4 regions of the Pseudomonas sp. GW821-FHT04D07 genome follow, and region 4 is predicted to be linked to each of the others. Evidence: predicted binding sites of a transcription regulator. Region 4 holds the regulator's gene; each other region holds the start of a gene.
What was found. Region 4 encodes FliA, which starts transcription of late flagellar genes. Its sites were predicted from a motif close to CTAAAGTTTNNNNNNNNNNNGCCGNTAA; they were not measured.
Positions count from the first base shown of each region.

Region 1: the regulator FliA is predicted to act here: its motif matches at 2,608-2,635, upstream of AC07T0_RS29790 (methyl-accepting chemotaxis protein).
Region 2: the regulator FliA is predicted to act here: its motif matches at 2,585-2,612, upstream of AC07T0_RS29080 (flagellar protein MotY).
Region 3: the regulator FliA is predicted to act here: its motif matches at 2,322-2,349, upstream of AC07T0_RS04855 (methyl-accepting chemotaxis protein).

Region 1 is NZ_JBWKTH010000042.1:19,913-24,124, reverse strand. It holds partial or broken gene AC07T0_RS29800 (methyl-accepting chemotaxis protein) at 88-873, opposite strand; gene AC07T0_RS29795 (MCP four helix bundle domain-containing protein) at 1,042-1,452, opposite strand; gene AC07T0_RS29790 (methyl-accepting chemotaxis protein) at 1,843-2,544, opposite strand; gene AC07T0_RS29785 (GMC family oxidoreductase) at 3,003-4,212, opposite strand, start outside.
Region 2 is NZ_JBWKTH010000039.1:33,837-38,048, reverse strand. It holds gene AC07T0_RS29090 (hypothetical protein) at 1-175, shown strand, start outside; gene AC07T0_RS29085 (argininosuccinate synthase) at 240-1,457, opposite strand; gene AC07T0_RS29080 (flagellar protein MotY) at 1,587-2,519, opposite strand; gene pyrC (dihydroorotase) at 2,678-3,724, shown strand; gene rnt (ribonuclease T) at 3,721-4,212, shown strand, end outside.
Region 3 is NZ_JBWKTH010000002.1:272,120-276,331, reverse strand. It holds gene AC07T0_RS04865 (NorM family multidrug efflux MATE transporter) at 1-1,209, opposite strand, end outside; gene AC07T0_RS04860 (LysR substrate-binding domain-containing protein) at 1,362-2,282, shown strand; gene AC07T0_RS04855 (methyl-accepting chemotaxis protein) at 2,463-4,212, shown strand, end outside.
Region 4 is NZ_JBWKTH010000001.1:646,606-650,817, reverse strand. It holds gene AC07T0_RS03075 (protein phosphatase CheZ) at 1-723, opposite strand, end outside; gene AC07T0_RS03070 (chemotaxis response regulator CheY) at 746-1,117, opposite strand; gene fliA (RNA polymerase sigma factor FliA) at 1,290-2,030, opposite strand; gene fleN (flagellar synthesis regulator FleN) at 2,027-2,860, opposite strand; gene flhF (flagellar biosynthesis GTPase FlhF) at 2,982-4,212, opposite strand, start outside.

The sequences.
Region 1 (4,212 bases), on a different contig from region 4:
CTGGCGGCGATGGGCATGTTCATCTCGTTGATCTGGCCAATGGCTTTGGTGATTTTCGTCAGGCAGCACCCGCATCGTGGGCGATCAAGAGGGTGTCCTGAGCCTCCAGACAGCTGTCGTGCATCGCATGAGTAACGTGCTCGGTGCCCAGGCGGATACGCTCGATGATCTTCGCGATTTCGCCGGTCGATTGCTGGGTGCGGCCCGCCAGGGCCCGGACTTCATCCGCCACAACCGCAAATCCGCGGCCCTGCTCTCCGGCTCGCGCCGCTTCAATTGCAGCGTTGAGCGCCAGCAGGTTGGTCTGATCCCAATGGTGCGGATGACCTCGAGTACCTGGCTGATATCCTGAGATTGTATGGCAAGATGCTGCACATCGTTGTTGGTGCTCTGGACAGTGGTGCTCAGTTTTTCAATGGTGCTAATGGTGTGCTTCACCCGATCTGATCCGATGTGGCTCGACGCACCTGACGAGCGTGCCGCCACCGAGGCGGAGGCTGCATTACGGGCCACGTCTACCACCGCGACCGCCATTTGGTTCATCGCCGTGACGGCCTGTTCAATTTCCTGGTTCTGTCGAAGCAGGCCGCGGCTGGACTCGCCAGTCACCGCGCTCATTTCTTCGGCAGCCGATGCCAACTGAGTCGAAGAGTCATCGATAAGGCGGATCGTATTGCGCAAGCTGTCCTGCATGGCCTTTGCCGATTTAAGCAAATTTGAAATTTCGTCATTGCCTACGATCGCAATATCGCTACGCAGGTCGCCACGAGCAATCGTGTCGTTGATCGACGACGCATATTTCAGCGGTACGACAATGCTGCGGGTAAAAAAATAAGCCAAGGTCAAGGTGACCAGCACTGCGCCAAGGATCATTGCGATGCTGAACTTATAACCGTTGTCATACGTTTGCGCCGAATCGATGCCAGAGCGACTCGCCTCATCGATGTTCAGTTGTATCATTTGATCCAGGGCCTGCTGCATTTGCCTGGAAAGCGCCGCGTGCTCGTCCAGTAGAGCCAGGCTCTCGGCGTTACGATCTTGCTAGCTATAGTCGATGCAGATGTCCGCCAGGCGACTTAGGCGCTGAATGCCATCACTGACTAACTTGAACAGTTGCTGACCATGGTCGTCAGTGACGAACGTGCCGTACCCCTGTATTTGTATGAGCAGTGTCGCACGCAGATCCCGGATGTTCTGGATAACGGCGTTCTTGCTCGCCGCGCTGGACTGACCGGCAAGCCGATGGCTTTCAAGCATCAGTTTCAGAGCTGTGGCGTCGATCCGGTCGGCGGCGATGACGCGGACCATCGAATGCTCTTCAACCTCGGCGGCCATGGTACGGATGGCGTGCAGGTTCCATAGCGAAACCACACCAAGGACAATCACCAACGAGGTAATAACGGGAAAACACAGCGCGGCACGAATCGAAACTTTCATATTTCTGAGCAACATCACATTTCCCTATAGGTGAAACTCGTCCACATAACTTCACTACCAGCCCCGTGATAAAAGGCTTCAGCCAAAAACAATCGATTAAGCGAAGCAGGCCCAGAAAGTCGATAACATCATTAGTTAGCGCGCGCCGACTTTGACTCATCGAATTCATGCAGTTCTGGAAAACAACGATTATGTTTCAGCGCGGAATGAAGTAGGCGACGCCTGAGGTCCATCACGACTTCCGGGGGACGCGCGCCGTGCGGAGGGTCTACTACTTGAAGACAAAGTAATAGAAGAGCCAATAGCTTCATGAATATCCTAAAAGCCGCGCAAGACCTCGCCCGATCAACATGCGAATAACCCAACCGCTCCGTAAAGCAAGTGCAACCCGCCCTTTGGCGTTGTTTAATTCACTGAAGAAATATCCACTTCAAGTTGTTGTGATGCTTGCGCCAGACTTTGGATGGACAGATTGTTGCTGCGAGACCTCCGCGCCATCGTCTCTACCCGCGAAGCTATTTCACCTGCGGCTTGGGTCTGGTTACCCAGCTCCTGAGAAATCTCTTCGACGAGGATGGCTGAACGGTGAGCGCCTTCGCGGATATGGTCCATGGCGAGTCCCGCTTCCTTTGCCAGTGCGACACCCTCATTCGCTCGCGTTACCGCTGCCTGCATACTGTCCACGACCTGCGTCGTATGGGTTCTGATGCGGTCGATCATGTCAGTCACTTCCTGAGTGGATTGCGCAGTCCTGGCCGCTAAATTACGAACCTCGTCGGCGACGACGGCAAACCCGCGACCGGCGCTACCTGCACGCGCGGCTTCAATGGCAGCATTCAATGCCAACAGGTTTGTCTGTTCGGCGATACCTCTGATGACTTGAATAATCGAATGCACTTCCTCGGAAGAATGACCAAGGGCGACAATCCGGGTTGAAGACTGATTGACTGCCTGGACGATGCCTTCGACCCCCGCGATGACATTGGCGATCACCTCGCTTCCGTTATGGGCCAGTTGCTCCGACTGATTCGAAAGGCTCTTCGCATTGTTAGCCTGCCCGGCAACAAGACTGATAGCGGCACCCAGGGAATCCAGTGCCTGTGCCATTGTCACAGCGCCAGTCGCCTGGGCGCCGGTACTGTCAGCGATCGACAGAACCTGATCATTCAATGAACGGGCCGACACCTGCAACGTTTGACCCTGTTCACAGCGTTGCATGCACTTCGCTCGCCAATTCACCTGGACATCCTGCAGCAAACTGACAAGACGCCACTCGGCGCCGTGGTTTGCAGCAACAGGCTCCGGCCTGAAATCACCGTTGCCCATCGTCTGAGCCACAGTGACGGCGTGTTCCCAAACCTTCAACAGCTTCGTCAGATACTGGTTTATCTGCCATGACGTCACCAGCAATCCAATGGCCAGTACGGTGAAACCCCACCGGGCAAAACGCTCGTCAGTGCTTAATGCGCCGAATACGGCGACGGCCATCAGCGCCAGTGTCACGGCAGCCAGAACTCGCTTCGTTCGTATACCCATTCGAGATTTCCTGCGAGAGCGATGGACGTTCAGAACGGCTCGTTGGCCATCATCAGGGTGATGGCCCTGTCCGCCACGGCCATCACCGGTGCATTGGTGTTGGCACTGATGATGTTGGGCATCATCGAGGCATCAATGACTCGTAACCCCGTCACACCTCTTACCCGCAGGTCGCCGTGAAGCACGCTCATCGGGTCATGATCGGCGCCCATTTTGCAGGTGCCTACGGGGTGGTAGTTGCTCTCGGTGGTGCGTTTGAGGTACTCCAGCAATGCCTCGTCCGTTTGCACTTCGATTCCCGGCTGAATTTCTTTGCGGATAATGCTGGCCAGTGGTTCTGTCGCAGCGATCGAACGCAGGTATTTGAGCGCTTGCAGGAGGCGCGAACAGTCGCTGGGATCGCTTAGCCAGTTAGGATTGATTAGCGGATCATCACCAGGATGAGCCGAGCGTAAACGCACAGTGCCACGGGACAGCGGCTTAACCAGGTTGGCCATCAGGGTGAAACCATGGGTTATATTTTCTTCATTCTCCATGGGCCACATCACGCCGACGCCGTAGATCTGCAAGTCAGGGTCCAACAGCGGATCCTGCAAGTTGACGAAGGCCATCGTTTCGGCACCGTTCGAGGAAATGGGGCCGTCGTGAAACGCAAAATAACGCAGCGCGTTGCGTAACGCCGGCCATCCTTTGTCCTCACCGTAGTAGCCATAGGCGCCGTTGGTGGTCATCGACAGCAAAGCGGTGTTGTGGTCTTGCAGATTCTCCCCGACCCCCGGTAAATCGACTCGCACGTCGATACCGTGCTGGCTCAGATGCTCGGCAGGACCGATGCCCGACAACATAAGCAGTTTTGGTGTGGCGAAAGCGCCGGCGGCCAGGAGCACTTCGCCGCTGACATGGGCCTGGTCCACTGATTGCTTGAGCTGATACTCGACACCCACGGCTCGATCATTGTCGAACAGGATCTTGTTGACGCGAGCGCCAGTGATGACCGTCAGCAATGGGTTGTCGAGGATCGGTTTAACGAATGCCGTCGATGCGCTGCTGCGCTCCCCGCGCCAAGTAGATGTCTGCAGGTAACCGACGCCGTACAGATCACCGGCATTGAAATCGGACCTGAACGGCAGGCCCGCCCGCTGCATCGTGCGCACAAAAATGTCGGCAGCCTCAACCCGGTAACGGGGATCTGAGACCTTCAGTGGTCCCTCGGCACCATGTGCATCGTTATCGAAACGC
Region 2 (4,212 bases), on a different contig from region 4:
CAGCGCGGAGTTCGCGCAAGATGCCATTGCCGGACATGCCATGCACTATTGCGCGCTCGGTTACACCGCCATCGAGATTGCGCAAAAACTCGACTTGACCGTGCGCCAGGTCTGCGAACTGGGAAAAAACTACCGCTTCGAACTCAATCACCGCACCGACCACCAGGATGAATAATGCCGTCCCGGCGCCAAAAAAAAGCCCCGGCCAACAGGCCAGGGCTTTTCAGACAAACAACCGATCAGAACAACTTGCGACCCTTGTTCGCCGCAATGCGCATGCGCAGTGCATTGAGCTTGATGAAGCCGGCCGCGTCGGCCTGGTTGTAGGCGCCGCCGTCTTCTTCGAAGGTGGCGATGTTGGCATCGAACAACGACTCGTCGGACTTGCGCCCGGTGACGATCACGTTGCCCTTGTACAGTTTCAGGCGAACCACGCCATTCACGTGGGCCTGGGACGCATCGATCATCTGTTGCAGCATCAGACGCTCAGGGCTCCACCAGTAGCCGGTGTAGATCAGGCTGGCGTACTTGGGCATCAGCTCGTCTTTCAGGTGAGCGACTTCGCGGTCCAGGGTGATCGACTCGATGGCCCGGTGCGCACGCAGCATGATGGTGCCGCCTGGGGTTTCGTAGCAACCGCGGGACTTCATGCCCACATAGCGGTTCTCGACGATGTCCAGACGGCCGATGCCGTGTTCGCCGCCGATACGGTTCAGGGTCGCCAGCACGGTGGCTGGGGTCATTTCGACGCCGTCCAGTGCGACGATATCGCCGTTGCGGTAGGTCAGCTCCAGATACTGAGCCTTGTCAGGCGCGTTCTCCGGGGAGACGGTCCAACGCCACATGTCTTCTTCGTGCTCGGTCCAGGTGTCTTCCAGCACGCCGCCTTCATAGGAGATGTGCAGCAGGTTGGCATCCATCGAATACGGGGATTTTTTCTTGCCGTGACGTTCGATCGGGATGTTGTGCTTTTCAGCGTAATCCATCAGTTTTTCACGGGACAGCAGGTCCCATTCACGCCATGGCGCAATCACTTTCACGCCTGGCTTGAGGGCATAGGCACCCAGCTCGAAACGCACCTGGTCGTTACCTTTGCCGGTAGCGCCGTGGGAAATGGCGTCGGCACCGGTTTCGTTGGCGATTTCGATCAGGCGCTTGGCGATCAGCGGACGGGCGATGGAAGTGCCCAGCAGGTACTCGCCTTCGTAGACGGTATTGGCGCGGAACATCGGGAACACGAAATCGCGCACGAATTCTTCGCGCAGGTCGTCGATATAGATCTCCTTCACGCCCATGGCTTGCGCCTTGGCACGTGCTGGCTCGACCTCTTCGCCCTGACCCAGGTCCGCGGTGAAGGTCACCACTTCACAGTTATAAGTATCCTGCAGCCACTTGAGGATCACCGAAGTGTCCAGGCCGCCGGAATACGCCAGAACGACCTTGTTTACGTCCGCCATGCCATCACTCCACCGGGTTGTACGGAAAGCCGTCGATTCTACCGCTCAAACCGGTGAATTTACAGAGGCGCGACAGCTTAGGACGGCAAAGCGACAGATAATGTCGACGCGGCGACGAAAACAGCCGCTTCAGGAGGTCTTCGCGGCATTCCCCGCGCTGGCCGTGGGCGCGGGAGCAGGAGCCGCGGGAGCCGGCGCGGACGCCTCGGCGACCGGGACACGCTCCAGATGGATATTGACCCGGCGATTCTTCGCCCGGTTGGCCGCACTGTTGTTCGGCACCAGCGGATAACGCTCACCGTGGAAACGCATGACGATGGCCGATTCGGGGATGCCGTTGGCCTTGAAGAAATCCATCACCGCCAGCGCCCGGCGCCGCGACAGGTCGCGGTTGGCCAGGCGATTGCCGGCATTGTCGGAATGCCCATCGAGTTCGATATGGTTGACGGTCGGATCGGCCTTCATGAACTCGAGCATCACCTGCAACTCGGCCTTGGCCTGGGCATCGAGGTCGACACCGGTGCCGGGAAAGCCGATCTGCGCCTGTTTCACTTGCTCGAAATTCTTCGGCAGCAGTTTCGCGGTGCACGCCTGGTAGTCGCTGTAGGCCTTGCTGAACTTCACCGGCAGCAGGCGTATTTCGGAAATACCGCCGTCGCGTGAATAATGCCGGACCAGCGGGCTGCGGCCTTCCATCAGGCCACTGACCAGGCGTCCGGCCTGGCCCTGGGAGCTGTTGAACAGCACATCGCCACTGCCGATCTGCACCGAGCCCAGGTTGATATCACCACGCCCCGGCTGCCACGGCGCCGCCGCCGCCAGCAAGGTCGCTGAACCGCCACCGAGCACGTGGTTGTAGGCTTTCAGGCGAAAGGTCACCTGCTCGCCGGCCCGGCGCACGAACTCACCGGCCCCGAAGTCGGTGATCGGCTGGCTCAGCCGACACTCGAACTTGTCCCCTTCCACCTTCCACTCGATGCTCTCCAGACGGGTCTGGAAAGTCATGGCCATGGCGGGCAGGCTGGCGAACATACTGAGCAAGGCTAAATAACGCTGGCGCACGGGAGGCTCCACTGAATGTCTACATCGTCAAGACAGGCATGCCGATTCCACGCCCTACCCCTGTGGTATCGGTTGGCCGTGGCAAAACTTGATAGCGAGTGCCTGAGGCTGTCTTTTCCGGTAGCATTCCCTTCAGTTCGACCCGCCTGGAATCCCCAATGTCCGACCGCCTGACCCTGCTGCGTCCCGACGACTGGCATATTCATCTTCGCGATGGTGCTGCGTTACCTCACACTGTCGCGGATGTTGCGCGCACCTTCGGCCGCGCCATCATCATGCCCAACCTGGTGCCACCGGTGCGCAACGCCGAGGAAGCCGACGCCTATCGCCAGCGCATTCTCGCTGCGCGTCCGGCCGGCAGCCGCTTCGAACCGTTGATGGTGCTCTACCTCACCGACCGGACCCAGCCCGAGGAAATCCGCGCCGCCAAGGCCAGCGGTTTTGTCCACGCCGCCAAGCTCTACCCGGCCGGCGCGACCACCAACTCGGACTCCGGCGTCACCAGCATCGACAAGATTTTCCCGGCCCTGGAAACCATGGCCGAAGTCGGCATGCCATTGCTGATCCATGGTGAAGTCACCCGTGGCGAGGTCGATGTGTTCGACCGCGAGAAACTTTTCATCGACGAGCATATGCGCCGTGTCGTCGAGCGTTTCCCGAGCCTGAAGGTGGTGTTCGAACACATCACCACGACGGATGCGGTGCAGTTTGTCAGCGAGGCCTCGGCCAACGTCGGCGCGACCATCACCGCCCATCACCTGCTGTATAACCGCAACCACATGCTGGTGGGCGGGATCCGCCCGCACTTCTACTGCCTGCCGATCCTCAAGCGCGGCACGCACCAGGAAGCCCTGCTGACGGCGGCGACCAGCGGCAATCCGAAGTTTTTCCTCGGCACCGACTCGGCGCCCCACGCCCAGCATGCCAAGGAAGCCGCTTGCGGCTGCGCCGGCTGCTACACCGCCTATGCCGCGATCGAGTTGTATGCCGAAGCCTTCGAACAGCGCAACGCGCTGGACAAGCTCGAAGGTTTCGCCAGCCTGCATGGCCCGCGGTTCTACGGCCTGCCGGCGAACACCGAACAGATCACCCTGGTCCGTGAAGAATGGACCGCCCCGACCAGCCTGCCATTCGGCGAGCTGTCAGTCATTCCGCTGCGCGCCGGTGAAAAACTGCGCTGGCGCCTGCTGGAGAAAACGCTGTGAGTGAAGAGCATTTCGACGACGAACAAGAAGGCAATGGCGGCGGTACCGGTTCCCGGCACCCGATGGCCGCACGCTTTCGTGGCTACCTGCCGGTTGTCGTCGATGTCGAGACCGGAGGTTTCAACGCCGCCACCGACGCCCTGCTGGAAATCGCCGCGACCACCATCGGCATGGACGAAAAAGGCTTTGTGTTCCCGGAGCACACCTACTTCTTCCGCGTCGAGCCGTTCGAAGGCGCCAATATCGAAGCCGCAGCCCTGGAGTTCACCGGGATCAAGCTCGATCACCCACTGCGCATGGCCGTCAGCGAAGAAGCCGCGCTGACCGACATTTTCCGTGGTGTGCGCAAGGCCCTGAAGGCCAACGGTTGCAAACGCGCGATCCTGGTCGGTCACAACAGCAGCTTCGACCTGGGCTTCCTCAACGCCGCCGTGGCGCGGCTGGACATGAAACGCAACCCGTTTCACCCGTTCTCCAGCTTCGACACC
Region 3 (4,212 bases), on a different contig from region 4:
CCAGTAGCAGGCGAGACCGACGAGGAAGGTGGTCTTGGCGTCTTTCAGGCCCCGGATCGCGCCCATGGCGATGGTCTGGGTGCCATCGAACAGCTCGAACCAGGCGGCCACCGCCAGCAGCCTGACGGCCAGTTCGATAACCGGTTGGAACGCCGGGTCGTTGCGATCCAGGAACAGTCCCACCAGTGGGTTCGGCGCCAGCCAGAACAGCGCGGCAAAGGCCAGCATGGCGGCCGCCCCGAAAGCGATGCCGACCCTTCCGGCCAGGCGCGCGTCCAGCAGTTGCCCGGCGCCGTAGTGCAGACCGATGCGCAGGGTGATGGCGTAGGAGATCCCCGCCGGCACCATAAAGGCCGCCGAGACGATCTGCAGGGCGATCTGGTGCGCGGCCAGTTGCGTACTGCCCATGGTGCCCATGCACAGCGCGGCAAAGGCGAACAGCCCGACCTCCACGGCATAGGTACCGCCAATCGGCAGACCCAGGCGCCAGAGTTCGCGCAGATACTGCCAATTGGGCCGCGACAGGCCCCGCAGCAAGGGGTAGTGGCGGTACGCCGGGTGCCGCTTGATATGCCAGGCCAGCGCCAGGGCCATGCAGCTGGCGACCAGCGCCGTGACCAGGCCGATCCCCACCAGGCCCAGCTTGGGCAGGCCGAACATCCCGGTGATCAGGGCATAGTTGAGGGCAAAGTTGGCCACGGTGCCGCACAGGCTGATCACCATCACCGGGGTCGCGCGGCCCAGGGCGCTGGTGAACCCGCGCAGGGCCATGAAGCTCAGGTAGCCGGGCAGGGCGAACGGCAGCACCGTCAGGAACTGCGTGGCGGCGTGCACGTTGGTGGGGGTCTGGCCGAACATCAGCAGCAGCGGCTTGAGGTTCCACAACAGCAGGCCGGCCACCAGGGCCATGGCCCAGGCCAGCCACAGCCCGGCCTGGGTCAGCCGGGTCGCGCCTTCGATATCGCCGGCGCCCTGGCGAATGGAGACCAGGGTGCCGACGGCCGCGATCACGCCAATGCAGAAAATCGACACGAACGAATAACTCGCCGCGCCCAGGCCGCCACCGGCCAAGGCCTCGGGGCTGAGTCGGGCCATCATCAGGGTGTCGGTCAATACCATCAGCATATGCGCCAACTGCGAGGCGATCAGCGGCCCGGACAGCCGCAGGATGGCCCGGAGTTCGGTGCGTGCTGAATGCTTCATGATCATCAGGCTCGACAGGTGGAAGGCAGTGAGAACCGTTGATTCTCAGGGTTCCCAGGCATTTGCACAAAGGGATAAAACCGATTGCTCGCATGATAAAAACTCATGCAAGGAGGTTTCTGCTAGGGTTGCCGCATTGCGTTATCGGAGCGCTCCCCATGTCTCGTCGTCTGCCCCCCCTGTATGCCTTGCGCGCTTTCGAAGCGGCGGCCCGCCACAGCTCGTTCACCCGGGCGGCGGAGGAGCTGTCCATTACCCAAAGTGCGGTCAGCCGGCATATTCGTACGCTCGAAGAGCACTTTGCCTGCCGGCTGTTTCAGCGTAACGGGCGCAATCTGCAACTGACCGAGTCCGCGCGCTTGCTGCTGCCGGGGATCCGCGAGGGCTTCGGCGCCCTGGAGCGGGCTTGCAATACCTTGCGCGCTGAAGACGACATCCTGCGCATGAAAGCGCCGTCGACCCTGACCATGCGCTGGCTGCTGGCGCGGCTGAGCCGTTTCCGGCATTTGCAGGAAGGCAATGAGGTGCAGCTCACCAGTGCCTGGATGGATGTCGACAGCGTGGACTTCAACCAGGAGCCATTTGATTGTGCGGTGTTGCTCAGCAACGGCCATTTCCCGCCTGACTGGGAGGCCAGTTACCTGTTTTCCGAGTGGTTGATTCCGGTGGGAGCACCTACGCTGCTCAATGAGCAGCCTTGGGATGCCGAGCGTCTGGCCAGCGTCGAGCTGTTGCACCCGACGCCCGATCGGCGAGACTGGCGCAGTTGGCTGGAGCGCATGGGCCTGTCCGAACGGATCTCCCTCAAGGGCGGCCAGCTGTTCGATACCCTGGAGCTGGGCATGATTGCCGCGGCGCGGGGTTACGGGGTGTCTATGGGGGACCTGCTGATGGTGGCCGAGGACGTGGCCCAGGGACGTTTGAGTTTGCCGTGGCCGACCGCCGTCGATAGTGGTGAGCAATATTACCTGGTCTGGCCGAAAACCCGGCCGGGCGGCGAGCGCCTGCGGCGGCTCAGCGATTTTCTTCAGGGCGAGGTCGCGGCCATGGTCTTGCCCGATGTCGAGCGCCTGGGCTGATACGCTGTTTTTGGCGGCCACTGATATCCGTTCAAATGACTCAAGTATTCGCTGGCGCCGCCGAATCTACCGACATGGAACCGCCGTCCCAAGCGGTTCGCTCATGCCTTGTTCATTGGAAATGTTTCCGCGCGGCCTGACAGTACCCACAGGATTCGCCGCCCGCCCAGGAGCCTCATCATGTCTCGACCTCGTGCCCGTATAGCCTCGCAGCTGGGGTTGGCACTCGCCGTTATCCTGGCGCTGGTGATCAGTGGTAGCACCGTGTTTGCCCTGCGTTCGCTGGACTCGGCCAACCTCGACACCCGCGAGGAACACCTGGCCAGCGAGGCGCGCCTGCTGGCCGACCAGTTGAACACCTTCCACGGCACCTTGCGCGAAAGTACCCAGCGCCTGAGCGGGCTGTTCGAAAAGCGTTTCAGCAGTGGCCTGAGCGTGCGCCCCGAGCAAATGATCGCTGTGGGCAGCGTGCAAGCTCCGGGCCTGTACCTGGGCACTGAGCTGCTGAACAACAATTTCACCGAAGTGGACACGTTCAAGCAGATGTCCGCGGGTGTCGCGACTCTATTCGTGCGTAGCGGTGAAGATTTCGTCCGGGTCAGCACCTCTCTGACCAAGCAGGACGGCAGTCGCGCCATCGGCACCTTGCTCGATCACCAGCATCCGGCCTACCAGCGTTTGCTGGCGGGCCAGGCGTACGTCGGGCGGGCACTGCTGTTCGACCGCTCCTACATGACCCAGTACACCCCGGTGCGCGATGCCGACGGTAAGGTGATCGCTGTGCTGTTCGTCGGTTTCGACTACACCGATGCGCAGAATGCGCAGTTCGACAACCTCAAGCGCTTTCGCATCGGCACGACCGGTTCCCTGGCCTTGCTCGATGAGCAGAAGCATTGGCTGGTGCCGCCTGCCGGGGTGACGGATCTTGCACCGGCAATCCCGGTGGTCGTCGATCTGGTCCGGCAACCGGGCCATGGGCGCTTCTGGAGTGACAAAAGCGAGGATTTCTACAGCGTGGCGGTGACCTTTGAAGGGGGGCCGTGGACCGTAGTGGCGAGCATGCCCAAGGCCGAGATCCGCGCCGTGACCTGGAGTGTCGGCATTCGACTGGTGATTGGCAGCCTGCTGGCCATGCTGCTGGCGGTCGGCGCGGCGATCTGGCTGCTGCGCAGCAAGTTGCGCCCCTTGGGCGACTTGGTGCGCCAGGCGCAAGCCCTGGGGGCCGGGGATTTGAGCGTACGTCTGAACCTGTCCAGTCATGACGAGATTGGCCAGTTGGCCGACAGCTTCAACCAGATGGGGCAGGCGCTGTCATCGATGGTCGAACACATCCGCAAGGCGGCTGCCGAGGTCAGCAGCCGTGCCCATGTACTTACCGGCTTGTCCGGCGGTGCCTATGAAGGGATCGAACAGCAATCCGGCGAGATCAGCAGCATGGCCGGTGCCGTGAAGCAGTTCAGTGCCACCTCGCTGAATATCGCCGACAACATGGGCAATACTGAGCGGCTGGCCCAGGAGAATGCCCGGCAGACGCGCATCGGGCGCACCGCCATGGAGGAGGCCTCGACGTCCCTGGAACAGATCGCCGGTTCCCTCGGCAGCACGGCGCAGGTGATCAACGCCCTGGGGCAACGCTCCGAGGAGATCGGCGGGATTGTCGGGGTGATCACCTCGATTGCCGATCAGACCAATCTGTTGGCGCTGAACGCGGCCATCGAAGCCGCCCGTGCCGGTGAGCAGGGCCGCGGCTTTGCCGTGGTGGCGGATGAGGTGCGTAGCCTGGCGGGGCGTACCCGTGAGGCCACCGAGCAAATCTCCGGGATGATCCAGAGCATCCAGCAACAGACCGATCACGCCATCAACACCATGGAAGAGGGCAATCGGCTGATGCAGGAAGGTCTGTCGCGCAATGCCAACGTGGCTTCGGCCT
Region 4 (4,212 bases):
ATCGGCATGAATCTGCGGACCTACACCCTTGGCCAACTCATTTTGCGGATCTTTTTCGGCAAGGATGGCATCGTGATCATGCTCGATACCGGCAAAACGGTCGACCTGGCTGGCCATCAGCACCAGTTTGAGCAGGTTGCTTTCCACTTCGGTGACCATTTGGGTCACGCGCTTGATCACCTGACCGGTAAGGTCCTGGTAATCCTGGGCCAGCAGAATATCGTTCAGCTCGCTCGACACCGCGCGGGTTTCCTGCTCGCTGCGGGACAGGAACGTCTCGACCCGCCGCGCCAACTCGCGAAACTCCTGGGCACCGACTTCGCGCCGCATGAAACGGCTCCAGTCAGCGCCCAAGGCCTTGGCCTCCACGTTCAGGCCAGTGACCCTCGGGGTCGCACTCTCCACCAGGTCCATGGTGCGGTTGGCCGCGGCTTCCGTCAGCCTGACCACATAGGACAGGCGCTCGGTGGCGTCGGTGATCTGCGAGACTTCCTCGGCCTGCGGCATATGCGGGTCGATCTGGAAGTTGACAATAGCGCTGTGCAATTCGCGGGTGAGCTTGCCGACTTCCAGGTACAGGCCACGGTCACGGGTCTGATTCAGCTCATGGATCATTTGCACCGCGTCGCCAAATCGACCTTTTTCAAGGCTGTCGACCAGTTCGCGGGCATGTTTTTTCAGGGTTAGTTCAAAATCACCCAGTGAAGATTCGTTGTGCTCCATAGCGCCCCCGTGGTGGACTTCATCAGCCGATGCGTTCGAAGATTTTCTCGATCTTCTCTTTCAACGCCTGGGCCGTGAATGGTTTGACCACATAGCCGTTTACACCGGCCTGGGCAGCTTCGATGATCTGCTCGCGCTTGGCTTCGGCCGTGACCATCAACACCGGCAGGTGCTTGAGCTTTTCATCGGCACGCACGTGGCGCAGCAGATCGATGCCGGTCATGCCGGGCATGTTCCAGTCAGTGACCAGAAAGTCGATGCTACCGCTGTTGAGGACGGGAATCGCGGTAGTACCGTCGTCCGCCTCAACCGTGTTGGTGAACCCGAGGTCACGCAACAGGTTCTTGATGATCCGCCGCATCGTTGAAAAATCGTCAACGATGAGGATTTTCATGTTCTTGTCCAATTCGACCTCCAAGCAGTCTTAAACGCGTTCAGCACCTGGACGCGCTGTTCAATCAATTCGGCACAGCACTCAACGACTGCATGGAAACCTCATCCGGCCGAGTCTCCCACAGGGCGTCAAACGCCATGTCGGTCTCGTTCGCAGTGTTCCCGCACTGCCTTCAACGCGCTCGCCACTCCCCCAAACGCCCCCGCAAGCGGGCCGCGCACTGGCTGTGTAACTGGCTGACTCGCGATTCGCTGACCCCCAGCACCTCACCAATTTCCTTGAGGTTCAGCTCTTCGTCGTAGTACAGCGCCAACACCAGTCGCTCACGCTCCGGCAAATTGGCAATCGCATCCGCCAGCGCCGCCTGGAAGCGTTCATCTTCCAGATCGCGCGACGGTTCGAGATGAGCACTCGCGCCGTCCTCGTGCAGCCCTTCATGTTCGCCGTCCTGCAACAGGTCGTCGAAACTGAACAGGCGACTGCCCAAGGTATCGTTCAAAATCCCGTAATAATCGTCGAGACTCAATTGGAGTTCGGCTGCAACCTCGTGATCTTTAGCGTCACGGCCGGTTTTTGCTTCAATTGCACGAATTGCGTCACTGACCATGCGTGTATTGCGGTGCACCGAACGCGGTGCCCAGTCACCCTTGCGCACTTCATCAAGCATCGCGCCGCGGATACGGATGCCGGCATAGGTCTCGAAACTGGCACCTTTGCTCGCGTCGTACTTGGTCGAGACCTCCAGCAGACCGATCATCCCGGCCTGGATCAGATCCTCGACCTGAACGCTGGCCGGCAGTCGCGCCAGCAGGTGATAGGCAATACGTTTGACCAAAGGTGCGTAACGCTCGATCAGTTCATACTGGCTGTCACGTGACGACTTGGAATACATGCGATAGCCACTGGCAGTCATAGAACCGGTCCCGCACTCGTTTGATGCACCAGACGCTCGACGAAAAACTCCAGGTGCCCCCGAGGATTGGCAGGGAGCGGCCAGGTGTCGACCTTCTGCGCGATTGCCTTGAACGCCAAGGCGCATTTCGAACGGGGAAATGCCTCATAGACCGCGCGCTGCTTTTGCACGGCCTTGCGGACACACTCGTCATAAGGAACGGCGCCGACGTATTGTAGGGCCACATCCAGGAAACGATCCGTGACCTTGGTCAACTTGGCGAACAGGTTGCGGCCTTCCTGCGGGCTCTGGGCCATGTTGGCCAGTACGCGGAAGCGGTTCATGCCGTAGTCGCGGTTGAGCAGTTTGATCAAGGCGTAGGCGTCGGTGATCGAGGTCGGCTCGTCGCAGACCACCAGCAACACTTCCTGGGCCGCGCGGACGAAGCTGACCACCGACTCGCCAATACCCGCGGCCGTGTCGATCACCAGCACATCGAGGTTGTCGCCGATATCGCTGAATGCCTGGATCAGGCCGGCATGCTGCGCCGGGCTCAGGTGCACCATGCTCTGGGTCCCCGAGGCCGCCGGCACGATGCGAATCCCGCCCGGACCTTGCAACAGTACGTCGCGCAGTTCGCAGCGGCCCTCGACCACGTCGGCCAGGGTGCGTTTGGGGGTCAGGCCGAGCAGGACGTCGACATTCGCCAGCCCCAGATCCGCATCCAGCAGCATGACGCGCCGGCCAAGCTCAGCCAGCGCCAGGGACAAATTCACTGACACGTTGGTCTTCCCGACGCCACCTTTGCCGCCGGTCACCGCGATCACCTGTACGGGATGCATGCTGCCCATGTTCTCTTCTTACCTTGTCTTGCTTAGACGGAAGGCCACATAAGTGGCTGCGCGTTCACTTGTCGGAACAATGCGTGGCAGACCATCGATGTAGGTAATTTGCAACGTCTGAATACTCATCTCAGCCCACCCGCTTCGACGGGCTGTGGTAGATATCAGCGAACATATCGGCCATGGCTTCCTCGCTGGGTTCTTCCTGCATTTGCACACTGACCGCCCTGGACACCAGTTGATGCCGGCGTGGCAGGTGCAGATCATCCGGAATACGCGGCCCGTCGGTCAGATAGGCCACGGGCAGTTCGTGACTGATAGCCAGGCTCAGCACTTCGCCGAGGCTCGCCGTTTCATCCAGTTTAGTCAGGATGCAACCGGCCAGCCCGCAGCGTTTATAGCTGTGGTAGGCGGCCGTCAGCACCTGTTTCTGGCTGGTGGTAGCCAGGACCAGATAATTCTTCGCCTTGATCCCGCGTCCGGCCAGGCTTTCCAGTTGCATGCGCAACGCCGGGTCGCTGGCCTGCAGGCCGGCGGTATCGATCAGCACCACGCGTTTGCGCAGCAGCGGATCGAGGGCCTGGGCCAGGGACTGGCCCGGGTCGACATGGGTCACCGAGACATTGAGGATCCGCCCCAGGGTCTTGAGCTGCTCCTGGGCGCCGATGCGGAAGCTGTCCATGCTCACCAGCGCGATGTTCTGCGCGCCGTACTTGAGCACGTAGCGCGCCGCCAGCTTGGCCAGCGTGGTGGTCTTGCCCATGCCGGCAGGACCGACCATGGCAATCACACCGCCCTCTTCCAGTGGCTCGATCTCGGGTGTGACAATCATCCGCGCCAGGTGCGCCAGCAGCATGCGCCAGGCCTGGCGTGGCTCGTCGATCCCGGTAACCAGTTCCAGCAGGTCGCGCGACAGCGGCCCGGACAGGCCGATGCGCTGCAGACGGCGCCAGAGGTTGGCCTGCTGCGGCTGACGGCCTTGCAACTGGTTCCAGGCCAGGGAGCCCAGCTGGACTTCCAGCAGCTCACGCAGGCCGTTGAGTTCCGAACGCATCGAGTCGAACACCCGCTGGTCCACCGCCGGGGCGTGCACCACAGGCGCTGGCGCCGGGCGCCGCGGCTCGTCGAAAGTCGGTTCGATCAGCGGCTCGGCGGCGGTCAGCGGCAGGCCGGCGAACAGTTGGCGATTGGTTGCGTTGTCGGTATCGCCGTCACTGCGCAAGCTCAGTTCGGCCTGGGCGGTGACGATACGCGACTGGGTCTTGCGCAGCTCGTCTTCGAGCTCCATGTTCGGCACCCGCGGCGACAGCGCCGAGAGCTTGTAGTCCAGGGCAGCCGTCAGCTCGACACCGCCCGCAATC